Regions from separate parts of the Actimicrobium sp. CCI2.3 genome, predicted to be linked through region 3. Evidence: predicted binding sites of a transcription regulator. Region 3 holds the regulator's gene; each other region holds the start of a gene.
What was found. Region 3 encodes sigma-54, which starts transcription at its own class of promoters, with help from an activator protein. Its sites were predicted from a motif close to TGGCANGNAANCTGCTTT; they were not measured.

Region 1: a site for sigma-54 is predicted at 3,508-3,525, ahead of QN370_RS18305 (PQQ-dependent methanol/ethanol family dehydrogenase). Genes of this name have one in related genera too.
Region 2: a site for sigma-54 is predicted at 2,989-3,006, ahead of prpB (methylisocitrate lyase). Genes of this name have one in related genera too.

Annotation. Positions count from the first base shown of each region.
Region 1 is NZ_JASJWR010000040.1:3,950-10,819, forward strand. It holds gene QN370_RS18295 (hypothetical protein) at 329-706, shown strand; gene QN370_RS18300 (hypothetical protein) at 716-1,477, shown strand; gene QN370_RS18305 (PQQ-dependent methanol/ethanol family dehydrogenase) at 1,666-3,432, opposite strand; gene QN370_RS18310 (DUF779 domain-containing protein) at 3,628-4,014, opposite strand; gene QN370_RS18315 (hypothetical protein) at 4,479-4,691, opposite strand; gene adh (aldehyde dehydrogenase) at 4,725-6,245, opposite strand; gene QN370_RS18325 (cytochrome b) at 6,592-6,870, shown strand, end outside.
Region 2 is NZ_JASJWR010000029.1:10,796-17,665, reverse strand. It holds gene acnD (Fe/S-dependent 2-methylisocitrate dehydratase AcnD) at 1-824, opposite strand, end outside; gene prpC (2-methylcitrate synthase) at 864-2,015, opposite strand; gene prpB (methylisocitrate lyase) at 2,047-2,940, opposite strand; gene prpR (propionate catabolism operon regulatory protein PrpR) at 3,132-4,730, shown strand; gene egtB (ergothioneine biosynthesis protein EgtB) at 5,175-6,365, opposite strand; gene egtD (L-histidine N(alpha)-methyltransferase) at 6,362-6,870, opposite strand, start outside.
Region 3 is NZ_JASJWR010000011.1:26,986-33,855, reverse strand. It holds gene QN370_RS08100 (KpsF/GutQ family sugar-phosphate isomerase) at 1-759, shown strand, start outside; gene QN370_RS08095 (HAD family hydrolase) at 759-1,295, shown strand; gene lptC (LPS export ABC transporter periplasmic protein LptC) at 1,292-1,888, shown strand; gene lptA (lipopolysaccharide transport periplasmic protein LptA) at 1,932-2,495, shown strand; gene lptB (LPS export ABC transporter ATP-binding protein) at 2,492-3,277, shown strand; gene QN370_RS08075 (RNA polymerase factor sigma-54) at 3,290-4,771, shown strand; gene hpf (ribosome hibernation-promoting factor, HPF/YfiA family) at 4,888-5,244, shown strand; gene QN370_RS08065 (enoyl-CoA hydratase/isomerase family protein) at 5,353-6,450, shown strand; gene QN370_RS08060 (deoxyguanosinetriphosphate triphosphohydrolase) at 6,478-6,870, opposite strand, start outside.

The sequences.
Region 1 (6,870 bases), on a different contig from region 3:
GCACCGTCCAAAGTGGACCTGCCGACGTGCTCGTAGCGCGCGACCCGCACGAACTGGACATGCCTTTCACGCAGCAAAATCCCGCGGCTGAAAACGTCGGCGCGTGATGAAGCTTCGCGGTCGCATTAATTACCTTGCACTGGTGCCGATGGAGCTATCCGTCCCCAGGTACCAAAATTCTGTGCGTGGACGGATTACCTTTCAAATTCGTTGCGGCCATACCGATTCGAGCGGCTCCTTCTGCTCGTCCAGCTGAACCGGCTATGCCAGCAACATGAAGCCGTCACGCACGGACGCTTCGCGCGCACCCTTGAAGGTGGGCTTTCTGATGACCATCAACAATAATGAGATAGCGATCTGCCCCGACGGCAAGCAGCGCAAGCCGGATCACGTTCGCCGCGACTTGCCTGTTACGTCGTTCCGTAGCACTGTCCGCAGTCGGACCAGCCAAATTGTGCAACCGGATCGAACCAAACTGATCAACGAAGTTGAGCCTGGCTTTGAAGTTGCCTGTATTACGTGTCTTCAGATAAAAGACGTCACCCACCTGCCAAGTCAAGTTACGGGCAGTAAAGAACGTTCGCCTCTGGAACTTACTTCAGCAGCACGACACCTATTCCTTATAACAAAACAGGTAATTGATATCTTTTTAAATTTTTTATTTCGCACTAGTTTATTAGTGTGTCTAATCAACATTTATCAGTGAGGCGAAATCATGGCTATCCAACTTGAATCAAAATCACATCACAACACCAAAGCAAATCGAATAAGACAAGATACGAGTCAAATCGATGATTATGAAAAAAAACTACTGGCACCGGTAATAGGTGATTCTTATATTACTAAAGAGGGAGTAAAAAAAGAAATTAAAAGTGCAGACGACCTGAAAGATGCAAATAGCCTTATAAAACACAGCGGTACGGTTATTATTAAAAGCCATGCAAAATCAGATGAAGGAACAACTGTTTATTATCAAAATCATCAAGGCATTGATATGCTGATGGATGCTGGCTATCATAAAAATAAGGAAGATACTCTGCTGACGCATTTCACCGACAGTGACAAGGACGACAATAACAACATCGACTTTTCAGTCAGTGCCAGAAAAAGATTTCAACACGACTATTTACACGATGTCAGCACAGCACAAAAACCTGCAGTACAAGCATCCATCGATAAATTCAACGGACTCAATACAGATCAAATAACATTTGCCCAAGCCAAATCAACATTAAGAACACTAGCAAAGGCTCAAAAAAATGGCGAACTGACAACTCAATATATGTTGGATCGCTTTAATAAATTAGATGAAAAAATTGCCGAGGGTTCTACGCTCACCGACGACGAAAGAAATGAATACCAGGCGTATGGAAGAGTGCTCTTCGACAGCAAAGCATTTAACCGCATTGATAAAAATAAAGATGGCACTTTTTCAAAAGATGAACTCTCTTCTCATAAAAGTGAAAATTCCATATGAAGTAACTTTATTTAAAAAATTATTTAGTTTAAAAATATAATTAATTAATATAACTTTTATTTAAATTAAGTTTTAGCTTAGCAATATTAAAAAATAGAAAAAGGCCGGCAAATCGACTTGCTGGCTTTTCCGTTTTTATTATCTGCAGGCATACCGGATCATTCGGTTCCGGCATGCCCTTGCCGTCCCTACTTCAAAGCCACCGCCGTCGACCCCGCCAGCTTGAAAACCCAGACCGAACCACCTTGCTCCAGATAGCTGACCTTGGCCGCCACGTCACCACCCCACAGTGGCACCGCACCACCCCAACCGGAGACGACTGCGACGTATTGCACGCCGCCGTCCATCCAGGTGATCGGCGGCGCCACGACGCCGGAACCAGTCTGGAATTTCCAGAGTTCCTTGCCGGTGCGGGCGTCGAGCGCTTTCAGGAAACCTTCCGGCGTTCCGTAGAACACCAGGTCACCCGCAGTGCTCATCACGCCACCCCACAACGGCGCGACGTTCTTGTTTTCCCAGACGATCTTGCCGGTCTTCGGATCCATCGCGCGCAATGCACCGATGTAGTCATCGTTGATGGTCCGGATGGCAAAACCAGCACCGAGGAAGGCAGCGCCTTTCTTGTATCCGACCGGCTCATTCCAGATTTCCATCGCCCATTCATTGGCAGGGACATAGAACAGGTTGGTCTTCGGACTGTAGGCCATCGGTTGCTGATTTTTGCCACCGAGGAAGGAAGGCGCGGCATACACGGTCGCGCCTTTCTTGCCATCCGCACCTTTGGTCGGATCGCCGGGGCGGCCCGCTTCGATGTAGTTCGGACGACCGGTTTTCAGGTCGATGCTGGAGGCCCAGGTAATTTTCTTGACGAACGGGAAGGCGTTTTCCAGCTTGCCGGTTTTGGCATCGATGACGTAGAAGAAACCGTTACGATCGGCCTTGCCGCCGAGTCGCTTGCCACCCATGTCGAAGGTCACGAGTTCATTGACGCCGTCGTAATCCCAGCCGTCATGCGGTGTGGTCTGGTAGTGCCACTTGATGTCGCCGGTGGTGACGTCAAGCGCGACGGTCGAGGACGAGTACAGGTTATCGCCCGGACGCAGATGGCTGTTCCATGGCGATGGATTGCCGGTGCCGAAATACGCAAGACCCGTGGTGGCGTCATACGTGCCACCGAGCCAGGTTGCGGCACCACCGGTTTTCCAAAGTTCGCCAGGCCAGGATTTGTTGAGCGTGCCAGAGATGCCGAGTTCGGTTTTCTTGCCATCCTTGTCGTACTTGTAGCCCATGTGACCTTCGACGGTCGGACGCATCCAGATCAATTTTCCGGTCATCGGGTCGCGTGCTTCAACCCGACCCACGACACCGAATTCTCCACCGGAGACACCGGTCAGCAACATGCCTTTGGCAATCAGTGGCGCGGCGGTATTCGAATAGCCGGCGGCGTAATCGTCGATTTTTTCTTTCCAGACTAGGTTGCCGGTGGCCTGATCGAGCGCGACCAGCTGGGCATCGAGCGTGCTGAAAATAACGAGATTACCGAACAGCGCTGCGCCCCGGTTGACGACGTCGCAACAAGGCATGATGCCTTCCGGCAGACGATGCTCGTACTTCCATAACTTCGCGCCAGTCTTCACGTCCAGTGCATACAGACGCGAGTAGGAACCGGTGACGAACATGCGGCCGTCATGGATGACCGGTTGCGATTCCTGGCCGCGCTGTTTTTCGCCACCAAATGAAAACGACCAGGCTGGTACCAGGCCGGCGACGGTTTTGGTATTGAGCTGGGTCAGTGTCGAATAGCGCTGGCCCTGCGTACCCATCCCGTAGGACAGCACATCGTTGCCTGATTTTTCATCATTGGCAATCATCGCATCGGTCACATCAACGGCATGCGCCGGCAATGCGCCGGACAGCGCGCTCACAATCAATGTCCCCAACAATTTTTTGTACATAGTCCCCTCCGGTTGAATGAAATGCAGTGCAGGCTGCGATCGGTCTGGGCCGAACAAATCAGTCCTGATGCCTTATAGGCAATCGGCGTGCCATCGTGTTTTGGCCTGTTTGGGCGGTAAAACCGCCTCTCTGTCACACCGTTGTTGCGTCAAAAAAGTTCACTGTTGCAAAACACTACAGCACACTGCGCGTTGTCACGGACGCGTGAGTACCGTGGTTTCCAGCGCGATATTTTCCTCGTCAGTGAATAGCCGCGAGCGGGTCAGGAAGCGTTTTCCGGTGCCGTTATCGAGCGAGAACATGCCGCCCATGCCGGCCACGACATCGATGATCAGCTGGGTGTGTTTCCAGTAGGCGAACTGGTCGTGGCCCATGAAAAATGGCGTGCCATCGAGACTGCCGAGATAGACGTCGTCATCGCTGACCGGGAAATCGCCTTGCAAGTAACACAGTGGCGAACTGCCGTCGCAGCAACCGCCGGACTGAAAGAACATCAGCGCGCCGTATTTTTCTTTTAGCGTGGAGAGAAAGGCGTGGGCGCTGTCGGTTGCGATAACGCGCGGGACTGGATCGGTGGTCATCATTTCCTCATTGAAAAATGGTTGTGGAAAGCACTTGTGGGGAAGCTTTTTTGCACACGCTACCTGCGGACTGCGGAAGCTGATTCTGTTCGTGGTCCGTCATGACCAGGCCGGGGCGGCCTGGCAGTTGCCTCTATGCGGGACAGGTCAACTTCAACTTCAACTTCAAGGAGGCTCAGGTTCGCTTTTCCAGGCGGTTGCAAACCACCATCAATAGCAACCAGGGTCAGAGTTTTTTTTCGCAGGCTTCATCGCGAAAATTACTCTGACCCTGCTTGCGGGTTCGGAGCGCTTGCCCTCCAATTTCCGTGCTGGGGTTGCTGATTCTTTTTCTACTTCGCCACGACCAAGCCGGGGGCGGCCCGGCAGCCGGTCACTTCTTTTTGCTTCGCCAAAAAGAAAGTAACCAAGAAAAAGGCGACCGCGAGACTGCTGCCCTTCGGGTTCCCAAAAGCCGGAGCCAGTCAGGGGGAAGGTCGCAAACTCGCTTCGCTCAGACATGCGCCCTTCTTATCCCCTGCCTGACTCCGACTTTTGGCAGCTATCTCAATGCGGAACAGGTCAAGGTCAAGGTCAAAGTCAAAGTCAAAGTCAAAGTCAAAGTCAACATCAACATCAACATCAACATCAACATCAACATCAACATCAACATCAATGCCGCCCCGTCGCGTGGGCACGAATGTGCCCGCGCGCGCACTACAAACCGCCCTTTAAAAGAACCCCATCGCATTCGGGCTATAACTCACCAGCAGATTCTTGGTTTGCTGATAATGCTCGAGCATCATCTTGTGATTTTCGCGGCCGATGCCGGATTGCTTGTACCCACCGAACGCGGCGTGTGCCGGGTACAGGTGATAACAGTTGGTCCAGACGCGGCCAGCCTGAATGCCACGACCGACACGGAAGGCACGCGAGCCGTCGCGTGTCCACAGGCCCGAACCCAATCCGTACAAGGTGTCGTTGGCAATCTCGAGCGCTTCGTCTTCATCCTTGAAGGTTGTGACCGAAACGACCGGTCCGAAAATCTCTTCCTGAAAAATCCGCATCTTGTTGTTGCCCTGAAAAATCGTCGGCTGGACGTAATATCCGCCGGCCAGATCGCCTTCCAGCATCTTGCGCTCGCCACCGATGAGGCACTTGGCACCTTCCTGTTTGCCGATGTCCAGATAGGACAGGATTTTTTCGAGCTGCTCATGGGACGCCTGCGCGCCGATCTGCGTCGACATCTCGAACGGATTGCCTTGCTTGATGGCGGCGACGCGTTTGACGGCACGTTCGATGAAGCGCTCGTAAATCGATTCCTGGATCAGCACCCGCGATGGACAGGTACAGACTTCGCCCTGGTTCAACGCGAACATCGCGAAGCCTTCGAGGCATTTGTCAAAGAACGCATCGTCCTGATCCATCACGTCAGCGAAGAAAATATTCGGCGATTTGCCACCCAGTTCCAGCGTGACCGGGATGATATTTTGCGCGGCGTATTGCATGATCAGACGACCGGTGCCGGTTTCGCCGGTGAAGGCGATCTTGGCGATGCGCTTGTTCGAGGCCAGCGGCTTGCCGGCTTCAAGACCAAAACCGTTGACGATGTTGAGCACGCCCGGTGGCAGCAAGTCCTTGATCAGGTCGATCCAGACCATGATCGAGGCGGGCGTCTGCTCAGCCGGTTTCAGGACGATGCAGTTACCGGCAGCCAGTGCCGGTGCCATTTTCCAGACCGCCATCAGGATCGGAAAATTCCACGGAATGATCTGGCCGACCACGCCAAGCGGCTCATGAAAATGATAGGCGTAGGTCTCGGCATCGATCTGCGAAACGCTGCCTTCCTGGGCGCGGATGCAACCGGCGAAGTAGCGGAAATGATCGATTGCCAGCGGGATGTCGGCCAGCGTGGTTTCGCGGATCGGCTTGCCGTTGTCGATGGTCTCGGCCAGTGCCAGCAAGCCAAGGTTGGCTTCCATGCGGTCAGCAATTTTGTTGAGAATGTTGGAGCGGTCAGCCAGCGAGGTTTTGCCCCAGGCGGTTTTTGCGGCATGGGCCGCGTCGAGCGCGAGTTCGATATCTTCTGCCGTCGAACGGGCGATTTCGCAGAAAGCCTTGCCGATGATAGGACTGATGTTCTCGAAGTATTCGCCTTTCACCGGCGGGACAAATTTGCCGCCGATGAAGTTGTCGTAGCGGGTTGCGAAGGGATTTTTTACGCCGAGCTTGCTGAAGTCTGCCATGTTCATTGTCCTGCTCCTCGTTGTAGTAATACTTTGTGATGATGCTGTCTCTGGTCTTTGTCCGGGTGCTGGTTGCACATCTGGCATTGAGCAATCGGCATGCCAACCCGTCCGCACGGGCGGCGTATCGAACCGGCAGGGGCGGACTGTTTTTTTTTCGAACAACCCCCTGTCAGAGTGTTCCAAATTGGCTCAACCAATCTGGAGCACCAGGTCAGGCAGCGCAATCAAGCGACCACGCCAATTGATCGCCATGGTGGCCGCTACCGAAAATTCAGTGATACCCTTCGGCGCAGACGCAGGGACTTTGATCCCGACGATGCGCAACCAGAGACGAAGGAACCCCGCCACGATGCCCGCCCATTACAACCGCACTGCCATCACCTTGCACTGGCTGATTGCCATGCTCCTGCTCGGCCAATACCTGTTCGGTTGGTATCTCGGCGATGTCCCGCGCAACACACCCGAGCGTGGCCTTTTCATCAATCTGCACAAGAGCACCGGCATCGTCATCGGCCTGCTGATCCTGCTGCGCCTTGCCTGGCGCCTGACCCATACGCCACCACCGCTGCCGGCATCCACGCCGCGCTGGCAACGACGTGCTGCCAGCCTCAGCCATGGCGTGCTGTAT
Region 2 (6,870 bases), on a different contig from region 3:
AATTCGAGGTACGACGACACGACTTTGGCGTTGCGCAAGAACTCGGTCAGCGCCAGCACCGTATCGGTGGCCGTGATACCGGGCTGCGGCTTGCCGGTCAGCTCGACGCCGATGATGTCCGGCAGACGCATGTAGGAGGCGCGTCCCAGCATCACGCTTTCGGCTTCGAGGCCACCGACACCAATGGCCAGCACGCCCAGCGCATCGACCATCGGAGTATGCGAGTCGGTCCCGACCAGCGTATCCGGGAAGGCCACGTTGTCCTTGACCTGGATCACCGGGCTCATGCTTTCGAGGTTGATCTGATGCAGGATGCCATTACCTGACGGGATCACGTCGACGTTCTTGAACGCCTTCTTGGTCCAGTCGATGAAATGAAAACGGTCATCGTTACGACGGTCTTCGATGGCGCGATTTTTTTCGAACGCATCCTTGTCGAAGCCACCGAATTCCACCGCCAGCGAGTGGTCCACCACCAGCTGGGTCGGCACCACCGGATTGACCAGCGCAGGATCGCCGCCCTCGGCAGCAATCGCATCACGCAGGCCAGCCAGGTCGACCAGCGCGGTCTGACCGAGGATGTCATGGCAGACCACGCGGGCCGGGAACCACGGAAAATCCAGGTCCTGCTTGCGCTCAATGAGTTGCAACAGCGACGCCTTGAGCGTCGCCGGATCGCAGCGACGGACCAGGTTTTCGGCCAGTACACGCGAGGTGTAGGGCAGCGTGGCGTATGCGCCGGGGGTGATGGCATCGACTGCGGCGCGGGTGTCAAAATAATCGAGCTTGGTGCCCGGCAGGGGCTTGCGGTATTCGCTATTCATGGCGTCCTTTAGAGAAGGTGTGGAGGCGCTAACGCGTTCTTACTTGCGCTTGCTGATCGGCACAAAAGCCAGATCATCAGGACCGACATAGTTGGCGCTCGGGCGAATGATCTTGTTGTCGATGCGTTGCTCGATGATATGCGCGGCCCAGCCTGACGTCCGTGCGATGACGAACAGTGGCGTGAACATCGCGGTCGGCACGCCCATCATGTGGTACGACACCGCCGAGAACCAGTCGAGGTTAGGGAACATCCGCTTGGCTTCCCACATCACGGTTTCGAGACGCTCGGCGATATCGAACATCTTGGTCGAGCCTTCTTCGATCGACAGCGCTCGGGCAACATCCTTGATGACCTTGTTGCGCGGGTCCGAAACGGTATAGACCGGATGACCAAAACCGATCACGACTTCCTTGTTGTCGACGCGGCGACGGATGTCGGCTTCGGCTTCATCGGGATTGTCGTAGCGTTTCTGGATTTCAAAGGCGACTTCATTGGCACCACCATGCTTGGGTCCGCGCAACGCACCGATGCCGCCGGTGATCGCAGAGAACATGTCCGAGCCTGTGCCAGCGACCACGCGGGCAGCAAACGTCGAGGCATTGAATTCGTGTTCGGCGTACAGGATCAGCGACGTGTGCATCGCTTTTTCCCACGCTTCGGATGGCTTCTTGCCGTGCAGCAGATGCAGGAAATGCGCGCCAATAGATTCGTCTTCGGTCTGCGTTTCGATGCGTTTGCCGTTGCTGCTGTAGTGATGCCAGTACAGCAGCATCGAGCCAAGCGACGCCATCAGGCGGTCCGCGATATCGCGTGCACCCGGCGTGTTGTGATCGTCTTTTTCCGGCAGCATGCAACCCATCGCCGAGACGCCGGTGCGCATCACATCCATCGGATGCGACGACGCCGGCAACGCTTCGAGCACCAGCTTCACATTGGCAGGCAAGCCGCGCAGGGCTTTCAGTTTGGTCTTGTAAGCATGCAGTTCGGCGCTGGTCGGCAGTTTGCCGTGTACCAGCAAATGCGCGATCTCTTCAAATTCGCAGGTGTCAGCGATATCGAGAATGTCGTAGCCGCGATAGTGCAGATCATTACCGGTCTTGCCGACCGTGCACAGTGCGGTATTGCCAGCGGTGACACCGGACAATGCAACGGATTTTTTCGGCTTGAAAGCAGGTACGGATTCGGTCATGGCGGGTCTCTCTTCTTGAATGATGTCTGAATTATTTTTTGGCGTTCTGTGCAGCGAACAGCGCGTCGAGCTTGTCTTCGTACGAGTAGTAATCGATGCGGTCGTAAAGCTCCTTGCGGGTCTGCATCGTGTCGACCACGGCTTGCTGCGAGCCGTCGCGGCGGATCGCGGTGTAGACGTTTTCGGCGGCCTTGTTCATGGCGCGGAAAGCCGACAGCGGATACAGCACCAGCCCGACATCAGCCGACTTGAGTTCATCCACGGTGAACAACGGTGTGGCACCGAACTCGGTGATATTGGCCAGCACCGGCACCTTGACGGCGGCGGCGAACTGCTTGTACATCGCCAGTTCGGTAATGGCTTCCGGGAAGATCATGTCGGCACCGGCTTCGACACAAGCGATCGCGCGTTCGAGCGCGGCGTCCAGTCCTTCGACGGCGAGTGCATCGGTACGCGCCATGATCACGAAGTTCTCATCGGTACGGGCATCGACGGCAGCCTTGATGCGATCAACCATTTCCTGCAGCGTGACGATTTCCTTGTTCGGACGATGACCGCAGCGCTTGGCGCCGACCTGGTCTTCGATGTGCATCGCAGCGGCACCGAACTTGATCATCGACTTGACGGTACGGGCTACATTGAAAGCCGACGAACCGAAGCCGGTATCGACATCGACCAGCAGCGGCAGGTCGCAGACATCGGTGATGCGGCGCACGTCGGTGAGCACATCATCAAGCGTGGTAATGCCCAGGTCCGGCAAGCCCAGCGAACCGGCTGCCACGCCGCCACCCGACAGGTAGATGGCCTTGAAGCCGGCACGTTTTGCCAGCAACGCATGATTGGCATTGATGGCACCAACGACTTGCAACGGGGATTCTTCTTGCATCGCCTTGCGGAACGCAGCACCTGCGGAATACTGGGACATGGGAGGGTCACTTTCGAGTGTGTTTCATCGGAATTGCTTGCGCCCACTAGTGCAATCGCCGTGCCACCTTGCGACGCATCGCTGCCAACCCTTGCAGTGCAACAAGGGGCGCATTCGCCTGGGCTTTTGCATTCGCCAGGAATCGTTTCAAACTGCGTTACACTCGCAACACTGAAACGCCAAGGTGAAACATGCACCGTCCCAACCTCCCTGCCTCCATTGACCCGAACGACAAGCCGGTCATCTGGACAGTCTCGATCTCGCGCCTGTTCGACCTGTTCCGCGACATCATGCTTGAGTACGGCGACGCCGCGACCATCGAACCGATCCATCTCGGCTTTGAAGATGCGGTGCGCCATATCCGCGAGCGCCTTGTGACGGAACGCTGCGACGCCGTCATCGCCGCCGGCTCGAATGCGGCCTACCTCAAAAGCCGCTTGTCGGTGCCAGTCATCATCGCCAAGGCCAGCGGCTTCGACGTCCTGCAGGCGCTGGCCCGGGCCCGCAAGATCACGCCGCGGATCGGGCTGATCAGCTACCAGCAGACGATGTCGGAGCTCACCGAGTTTCAGGCCACCTTCGGCCTCGACATCGTCCAGCGCAGCTACGTCACCGAAGAAGATGCGCGTGCGCAAATCAGCGAATTGAAAGCCGCCGGCATCCAGGCCATCGTCGGTGCCGGTCTCATCACCGACCTGGCCGAAGAAGCCGGGCTGGCCGGCGTGTTCGTCTATTCGGCGGCGTCGATCCGGCATGCGTTCGACGACGCACTCGACATCGCCCGCTTCACCCGCATCGACAGTAACCGGCGTCGCCCTGCACCGCCCGCCGACACCTTGCGCGCGCGTCACGGCCTCAATGATTTGCGCGGTGAATCGGCGGCGATGCAGCGCGCCCGGCAAGCCATCACGCTGTTCGCCCGCTCCCCGGCGACCGTGCTGATCCAGGGCGAAACCGGCACCGGCAAGGAACTGGCCGCGCAAGCCATCCACCGCGAAAGCACGCGCGCGCGCCAACCGTTTGTGGCCTTGAATTGCGGTGCGCTGGCCGAGTCGTTGCTGGAAGCAGAACTCTTCGGCCATGAAGAAGGCGCGTTCACCGGTTCACGTCGCGGCGGTCACGCGGGATTGTTTGAAGCGGCGCAGCACGGCACGCTATTTCTAGATGAAATCGGCGAGATGGCGCTGCCACTGCAAACGCGTTTATTACGCGTGCTCGAAGAACGCGAAGTCGTGCGCGTCGGCGGCACCCGGCCGATCCCGGTCGATGTACGCATCGTCAGCGCCACCCATTGCGACCTCGACTTGCGCGTGCAGGAAGGCCGCTTCCGGCCCGATCTTTTTTACCGGCTGGGCGTCTTGCGCATGACCTTGCCGCCGCTGCGCGAGCGGCCCGATGACCAGGTCGACCTGGCCGCCTGGTGCCTCAAAAATGCGCTGGCTGCGATGGGTTTACGTCCGCATGCAAACCTGCATGCAGAACTGCTGGCCTGCTCGACCCTGCTGGCCGGTTATGGCTGGCCGGGCAACGTACGTGAACTGCGCAACATGATGGAACGCGTTGCGCTGTATCTGGCAGCCGAACCGCTGCAGGCCCTGTCACCGGGATTGTTGCTGGCAGTCGCGCCGGAATTAATGCGCGCAGGAGCCGTCGCACCGATGGTGATGAGCACAGCGCCGACGGAGTCGTTGACGGAAGTGCTGGCGCGGTTTGACGGCAACCGGGAAGCGGCGGCGAAGTATCTGGGGGTCAGCAGGACGACGTTGTGGCGGAAGTTGCGGGGGCAGTGATGCATCACGATAGACACGACAACGGTATCCTAATGCCTTCGTTTCATGTAACTTTACTGCTCGATTTTGGCGATCGCATTCAGTGCATTCGGTGCAATGCCCTTCGGTTATTGCACCCTACAACCGACCGTTGATGTTGATGTTGATGTTGATGTTGATGTTGACGTGGCAGTTGACGTTGACCTGTTCCGCATTGAAGCAGCTGCCAAAAGTCGGAGTCAGGCAGGGGATCAGAGGGACGCATGTCTGAGCGAAGCGAGTTTGCGGCCCTCCCCCTGACTGGCTCCGGCTTTTGGGAACCCGAAGGGCAGCCGCTTCGCGGTCGCCTTTTTCTTGGTTACTTCTTTTTGGCGAAGCAAAAAGAAGTGACCGGCTGCCGGGCCGCCCCCGGCTAGGTCATGACGGAGCGCATACAGAATCAGCTACCGTGGGCATTGCACCGAACTACTGCGCCAGCCGAATACCCGTGAACTGCCATCGCGCCGTCGCCGGAAAAAAATTCCGGTACGTCGCTCGGGTGTGGCCATCCGGCGTGGCGCATGAACCGCCACGCAGCACGTACTGGTTGACCATGAACTTGCCGTTGTACTCGCCCAGCGCGCCGTCGGCGGCGGCGAAACCCGGATACGGTGCGTAGCTGCTCGAGGTCCATTGCCAGCACGCGCCGAACAGATCGTCGAAGGTACCGGGGCTGGCCGATAGCACCGCCGATTCCCACTGCGCTTCGGTCGGCAAGCGCGCGCCAGCCCAGCGCGCATAGGCATCGGCTTCAAAGTACGACAGATGGATGACGGGACGCTGCAAGTCCAGTGGCTGCAAACCGCGCAAGGTGAATTCCTGCCGGCCCGCAGCATCACGGCGCCAGTACAGCGGTTGCGTGAGTGCGTTGTTGCAGACCCAGTCCCAGCCTTCGGAAAGCCACAACGCCGCATCACCATACCCACCGGCATCGATAAATGCCAGATAGTCGCCATTGCTTACCAGTGTCGTGGCCAGCGCAAAGGATTCGACAAATTGCCGGTGACGCGGCCGTTCATTGTCAAAGCAAAATCCCTCATCATCGACACCGATCTCGACAATGCCCGCCTCAATGCGATGCCAGCCCGGCAGTGAATGCCGCACTGACGGCAACGTCGCATCGTGTGCATAAACCGGAGAAAGCGGATTCAACGACAGCAAATGCTTGAGGTCGGTCAGCAGCAATTCCTGATGCTGCTGCTCGTGCTGCACACCGAGACGGATCAGCGCTGCCAGCTCTGGCGAGGCCGTCTCCAGCAATGCCATGATGCGTGCATCAACTGCCGCGCGGTAGGCCAGCACTTCGGCCAGCGATGGCCGCGTGATCATGCCGCGCTGCGCGCGTGCATGCTTCTCGCCGACGCCGTTGTAATACGAATTGAACAGAACCCGGAAGGCCCGGTGATGGGGCTGAAAGCCAGCTTCAAAACGCTCGAGAATGAAGGTCTCGAAAAACCAGGTGGTATGGGCCAGATGCCATTTCACCGGACTGGCGTCCGGCATCGATTGCACACAGGCGTCTTCGACCGACAGCGGGGCGGCCAGCGCGACGGTGCGCTCACGCGTGAGTACAAAGTCGGTCGCCAGTTGCCAGCGCAATTCGGCTGGCGCGTTCACGATTGGTTTCCGCTGACCTTCGCGTGGCAGACCATGAACCAGCCCAGCGGATCGATCCACGCCTGTTGCAGCGTGTAGCCGGCCCGTTCCAGCAATGCGGTGAATCCCTTGGCCGTGTACTTGTAGCTGTTCTCGGTGTGAATGCGCTCGCCGGCAGCGAAGTCGCGGTGACCACCGCGCCAGCGCACGGTCTGTGCGGTCTTGGCTTCGAGGTGCATTTCGATGCGACTGAGTTCGGCATTAAAAAATCCGACATGCTGCCAGCCACGCACATTAAAGTCGGCCTCGAGCACTTCGTTGAGGTGATTGAGCAGATTCAGGTTGAACGATGCCGTGACACCGAGCGCGTCGTCATATGCCGCATCGAGCACCGGTTTGGCCTTGACAAGGTCGACGCTGATCAACAGAGCGCCATCGTTGTCGCCGGCCTGGGCCAGTCGCGACAGGAACGCCACCGCGTCGTCAGGAGAAAAATTACCGATCGACGAGCCCGGATAAAAGAACA
Region 3 (6,870 bases):
GCGATGTTCGTACATCCGGCAGAAGCAGCCCACGGCGATCTGGGCATGGTCAGTCAGCATGACGTGTTCGTGGCAATTTCCAATTCCGGTGAAACGGCCGAATTGATGGCCATCGTGCCGAGCATCAAACGCATGGGCGCGACACTGGTCGCCATGACCGGTGATGATGCATCAAGCCTGGCGCTGCTCGCGACCGTGCATCTGAATGTCTCGGTCGACAAGGAAGCTTGTCCGCTCAATCTTGCACCGACGGCCAGCACGACCGCGGCACTCGCGCTGGGCGATGCGCTGGCGGTGGCACTGCTCGATGCGCGCGGTTTCCTTCCTGAAGATTTTGCCCGCTCACATCCTGGTGGCGCGCTCGGACGACGCTTGCTGACCCATGTGCGCGACGTGATGCGTAGCGGTGGTGGTATTCCGGCCGTGCTGGTCACGGCCTCCCTGTCGGACACGCTGGCTGAAATGACGAGCAAGGGCATGGCCATGACGGCCGTGGTGGACGAGTCGTTCCGCCCGATCGGGGTATTCACTGACGGCGACTTGCGCCGCCTGATCGAACATGTGCAGGACTTCACCCGCTTGACGGTGGCCGACGTGATGCATCGCGATCCACGCACGATCGGTCCCGACCAGTTGGCCGTCGATGCCGTCCAGCTCATGGAAGAACTGCGCATCAATCAGTTACTGGTCGCCGACACAACCGGCAAGCTGGTTGGTGCGTTGCACATCCACGACCTGACCCGCGCGAAGGTGATTTGATGACAGACCACCACGACGACGTGATGACACGCGCAGCCCGGATCCGGCTGATGATCTTCGATGTCGATGGCGTGCTCACGGATGGCAGCCTGCATTTCGGTGCCGCGGGCGAACTGATCAAGACTTTCAATGTGCTCGATGGCCAGGGCATCCGCCTGTTGCAGCAATCGGGTGTCGACACGGCGATCATCAGTGCGCGTCAGTCGCCACTGGTGCAGCGCCGTGCCAGCGACCTTGGCATCACGCATGTGTTTCAGGGCAGCCATGACAAGCGCGCCAGTTTCGAGCAGCTGTTGCAGCAGACCGGCTTTAGCGCCGACCAGTGCGGCTTCATTGGCGACGACGTCATCGATCTGCCAATCCTGTTGCGTGCGGGCTTTGCCGCCAGCGTGCCGAATGGGCATATCGAAGTGCGTCAGCGCGTCCATTACATCACCTCCGCACCAGGTGGCACCGGTGCCGTGCGTGAATTGTGCGACCTGATTCTGCGCGCCCAGGGCAACTATGAGGCGGCGCTGGCACCGTACCTGTCATGAGCGCAGAAAATTCTGCCAATCGCCTGCGGCTCTGGCTGCTGATCGCACTGGGCATCGTACTGGTGCTTGGCAGTTATTGGGTGCTCGAGGTGCTGCGCAAAACGGGGGGGCCGGATCTGCAAGACACGCCACGCAGCGCACCCGACTACTACGTGAAAAATTTCACCTTCGTCAAGATGGCGAAATCCCGCACTGCGCGCTACAACATTTCCGGCGATGTACTGACCCATCTGCCACGCGACGACTCGTATGAAATCACCAAGCCGGTGATCTATCACCTCGCCAACAACTTGCCACCGATGGTGATGCGCTCGGAGCGCGCGCTGGTCAATAGCGATAACACCGAAGTACAGATGATCGATAACGTCGATGTCGACCGACCGGCATCAGGCACCACCCAGAATTTTCATCTCACGTCGGAGTATCTTTTGCTACTGCCCAACGACGACGTGATGAAAACCGACAAGCCCGTCAAAATGCTGATGGGTAAAAACTTACTGAATGGCACGGGCATGGTCGCCAACAACGCCACCCGCCAGCTCGACCTGGCCAACCGGGTGCACGGCGTATTTCCACCTGCACCGGTGCGCTGATGTCTTGCCCGACTTTTTTTCGTACCCTCCACCAGGAATTTTCATGAAATCGCTTTTTTTCGTTTTTTTATTCATGTTCAATGCGGCCATCGTGCCAGCCGTGCATGCTGAAAAAGCCGACTCCACCAAACCCACTGTCGTCGATGCCGACCAGATGGCTTACGACGACGTCAAGCAAGTCAATACGTTCACCGGCGCGGTCGTAGTCACCCGCGGCACGCTGCTCATGAAAGCCGCACGCGTGGTGGTGGTACAGGACGCAGCGGGCTATCAGTTCGCCACCTTGTATGCCGCAGCCGGGAGCCTGGCCAGCTTTCGCCAGAAGCGCGATGGCGGCGCTGACCTGTGGATCGAAGGAGAAGCCGAGCGCATCGAATACGATGGCAAGACCGAACTGGTCAAATTGTTTTCAAGGGCGAAGATGCGCCGACTCAATGGCACGACGCCAACCGACGAAGTCGAAGGCGAATTCATTTCGTACGATAGTCGCAGCGAATTTTTCTCGGTCAATAACACGCCGGCAGGACAGGACAGCAAGGCCGGTGCCGGACGGATCAAGGCCGTGATCCAGCCGCGCGCACCCGCCACTCCGGACACCCAAAAATGATCAACGCCCTAGCGACGCCTGCTGATTCCTTCATCGATAACAGCAGCAAACTCATCGTCACCGGCCTGAAGAAAAGCTATGGCATCCGGCAAGTCGTCAGCGATGTCTCGCTCGATGTCGCCAGCGGCGAGGTGGTTGGCTTGCTCGGACCGAACGGTGCAGGCAAGACCACCTCGTTCTACATGATCGTCGGCCTGGTGCCTTCGGATGCCGGTGAAATCCGCCTTGATGGTGTCGATATCTCGCGTCTGCCGATCCACCAGCGGGCAGTGCTGGGACTGTCTTACCTGCCGCAGGAAGCGTCGGTCTTTCGCAAGCTGACCGTCGAAGAAAATATCCGTGCCGTGCTGGAACTGCAGGTTGACGAGCAGCGCAAGTCATTGACCAAGAAGGTCATCAATGAGCGCCTCGACACCTTGCTGCAAGATCTGCAGATCGAGAAGCTGCGCGACAACCAGGCGTTGTCGTTGTCCGGCGGCGAGCGCCGACGCGTGGAAATTGCCCGCGCGCTAGCCAGCAACCCGCGCTTCGTGCTGCTCGATGAACCGTTCGCCGGTGTCGATCCGATTGCCGTCATCGAAATCCAGCGCATCGTGCGCTTCCTGAAAGAGCGCGGCATTGGCGTCCTGATCACCGACCATAACGTGCGTGAAACACTGGGCATCTGCGATCGCGCCTACATCATCAACCAGGGAGCGGTACTGGCCAGCGGAAGACCGGATGCCATCATCGCCGATGAATCGGTGCGACGGGTCTATCTGGGCGAACACTTCCGGATGTAGGCACAGTCAACGATGAAACAATCCCTCCAGCTCCGTACCTCCCAGCATCTTGCGCTCACCCCGCAACTGCAGCAATCGATTCGTCTGCTGCAACTATCCACACTGGAACTGCATCAGGAGCTCGAGCAAATGCTGACCGACAATCCGCTGCTGGAGCGACTCGACGATCCGCTCGATCACTCGGTGCGCCTGTTGGCCGATGGCGCACTCGGGGCCGATGGCATTCGCCAGCAAGGTGCCAGCGAAGACGCCAACGCCGCACCGTCGCCATCCGAATCGGACGCTCCGGCATCGGACCAGGTCGATGCCGGCGACGCCACGCCAAGTACCGATTCTGACTGGAGTTTCGACGATGTCGCGCGCACTTCCAAAGCCCCGGAAGACGACGATGCGCGACCCCAGCTTGAGGCGCACGAATCGACGCTACGTGAATTTTTGCTCGAGCAGATGCGCGTCACGGTAAGCAATCAACGCGACCGTGCACTGGTCGAATTGATGATCGATGCACTCAATGAAAATGGCTACCTCGAAGACACGCTAGACGCCATCTTCGAGCGCTTGCCAGCTGAACTGGAGATCGAGCCTGAAGAGCTGACTATCGCTTTGAAACTGCTACAGAGTTTCGATCCACCCGGCGTTGGCGCACGCAATGCGTCCGAATGTCTGGCACTGCAAATCAAGCGCTTCCCCGACATCGCCATGGTCACCCGACGCATGGCGTTAGCCATCGTCGACAACCATCTGACACTGTTTGCGCAGCGTGATTTCAGCAAGCTCAAAAAAGCCCTCGACTGCGATGATGAAGACCTGCGCGAAGCCCAAAGTGTGATCCGCCAGTGCAACCCGCATCCGGGCGCGATCTTCGGCGGCGGTACGTCCGATTACGTGGTGCCGGACGTGATCGTCAAGCGCACCAAGGGCGGCTGGCAGGTCATGCTGAACCATGATGTGATGCCGCGACTGCGGGTCAATGCGATGTACGCCAACATTCTCAAGCAAAGCAAAGGGGATGGATCGCTCACGTCACAGCTGCAGGAAGCCAAGTGGCTGATCAAAAATATGCGCCAGCGATTCGACACCATCCTGCGCGTCGCGCAGGCCATCGTGGAGCGACAGCGGAACTTTTTTTCGCATGGAGCGGTCGCCATGCGCCCCCTTGTTTTGCGCGAAATTGCTGATACACTCGGTCTGCACGAGAGCACTATCTCCCGTGTGACCACCCAGAAATACATGCTGACTCCACATGGCATGTTCGAGCTAAAGTATTTTTTTGGCAGCCACGTTGCCACTGAAACAGGCGGTGAAGCCTCTTCAACGGCAATACGGGCACTCATCAAACAATTGATAGGAGCCGAAGACCCGAAGATTCCATTTTCTGACAGTAAAATCGCAGACATGCTGGGAGAACAGGGTATGGTGGTAGCAAGGCGTACGGTCGCAAAGTATCGCGAAGCCCTGAAAATTCCCCCCGTCAACCTGCGCAAGGCCCTGTAGTTTCTGTAGTTTCTGTAGTTTCATTTGTCGTGTTGTACTGTCGCTGTGTTCGAAGCACCCCATCCGTAGCGGGTCCGGCTCCGAACCTCCATCGGCATTATTCAAAGGAGCGCTGTATGAATCTCACAATCAGTGGACATCATCTCGAAGTGACCCCTGCCATTCGTGAATATGTGCAAAGCAAGCTTGAGCGTATCAAGCGCCATTTCGACCATGTCATTGATATTGCCGTCATCCTGACGGTAGAAAAACTCCCGGAAAAAGAAAAGCGGCAGCGAGCAGAAATCAACCTGCATCTGCGCGGCAAAGACTTGCACGCCGAGAGTATTGCGGAGGACTTATATGCCGCAATTGATGCGCTGATCGACAAGCTCGATCGCCAGGTCATCAAGTACAAAACCAAATTGCAGGATCATCAGCACGACGCCATCAAGCACATCCCTGAACCGGTTGTTGCCATCGTTTCCTCCTGATCGAACCCGCTGCCGGGCAAACTGGCACATTCCACTTAGGGCGCATTGATTGCGCCCTTTTTGATTTCATGCAATTGACTTGTGCACAACCGAATACGAATCCCGACCATGACCGCACTCATCGACACCCAGATCAAGAACACGACCGGCCAGATCACACTGGATCGCCCCAAGGCCCTCAACTCGTTATCGCTCGCGATGGTGCGCGACCTGACGCGTATCCTGCTGGACTGGCGCGACAGTGCGACGGTGCACGCCGTGCTGATCAGGGGCAGCAGCGAAAAAGCATTTTGTGCCGGTGGCGATATCCGCTTTTTCCATCAGGCCGGTACGTCCACCCCGCAAGGCGGCAGTGCTGCGCTGGAAGATTTTTTCACCGAAGAATATGCCCTCAACCATCTGATCCATTTTTATCCGAAACCCTGGATCGCCGTACTGGACGGCATCGTCATGGGCGGTGGCATGGGGCTGGCGCAAAGCGGTGTGCAGAACCGGCTTCGCATCGTTACCGAACGAACAAAAATGGCGATGCCAGAAGTCAATATCGGCTTGTTCCCGGATGTTGGCGGCAGCTATTTCCTGTCGCGCACGGCAGGACAACTTGGCACCTACCTCGGGGTCTCCGGCGAGATGATTGGGGCTGCCGATGCACTCCATGCGGGACTGGCTGACCTGTTCCTTCCGTCCAGTGCCTTGGCGGGCCTGCAGGAATTAGTCGATCAGTTTTCCGGTGGTGACCTGCGTGCAGCGATCCGTGCCTATGCCGAACCGTTCGCCATCGCTTGCGATCCGGCGGGCAGCAAACTGGCGCAGAATCAATCGCGCATTGCGCAGCATTTCGGATTCGATTCGGTCACGCAGATCGCCGACTCACTGGCCGGTGACGAGTGTGCGTTCGCACAAGCGACCCTGGCGACGATGCAGAAACGCTCACCGCTGATGATGGCCGTGACCTTGCGGCAGTTGCGATTGGGTGCCGCACTGGATCTGGCAGGCTGTCTGCGCATGGAGCGCACGATGGTGCGGCATGCATTTACGCGAGGCGAAGTCATCGAAGGCATTCGTGCGGTAGTCATCGACAAGGACAACCAGCCGCGCTGGCAACCGGCCGACCTGACGCACGTCACTGAGGCGATGGTGGAGGACTTCTTTACACCAGCCTGGCCTGCTCACGCGCACCCGCTGCGTGAACTCATCGATCAGTGACAGCCGCGCTCTTGCAGGTCTGTCGATTCAGAGTTCGTCCATCATGAACAGTCGCCGGTGCTCACGGATCGCATAGCGGTCTGTCATGCCGGCGATATAGTCCGCCACCTTGCGCACCTGACTGGTGGTATCGCCTTCACGAAACTCGTAATCCGGTGACAGCAGGCCGGGCTCGGCCATGAAGGCGGTGAACAGATCGGTGACGATGCGGCGTGCCTTGCTGGTCATGCGATTGACCAGATAATGGCGATACAAGTTCTCCCGAAGGAATTGCTTGAGCAGCGTCGCCTGGGCGTGCATCTCCGGTGAAAAGGCGATCAGAGGCGGTGCATTGCGCACATCATCGACGCTGTCCAGCCGGACTTCCCGGATGCGCTCGCGCGAGGTATCAATCAGGTCAACCACCAGCGCATTAATCAT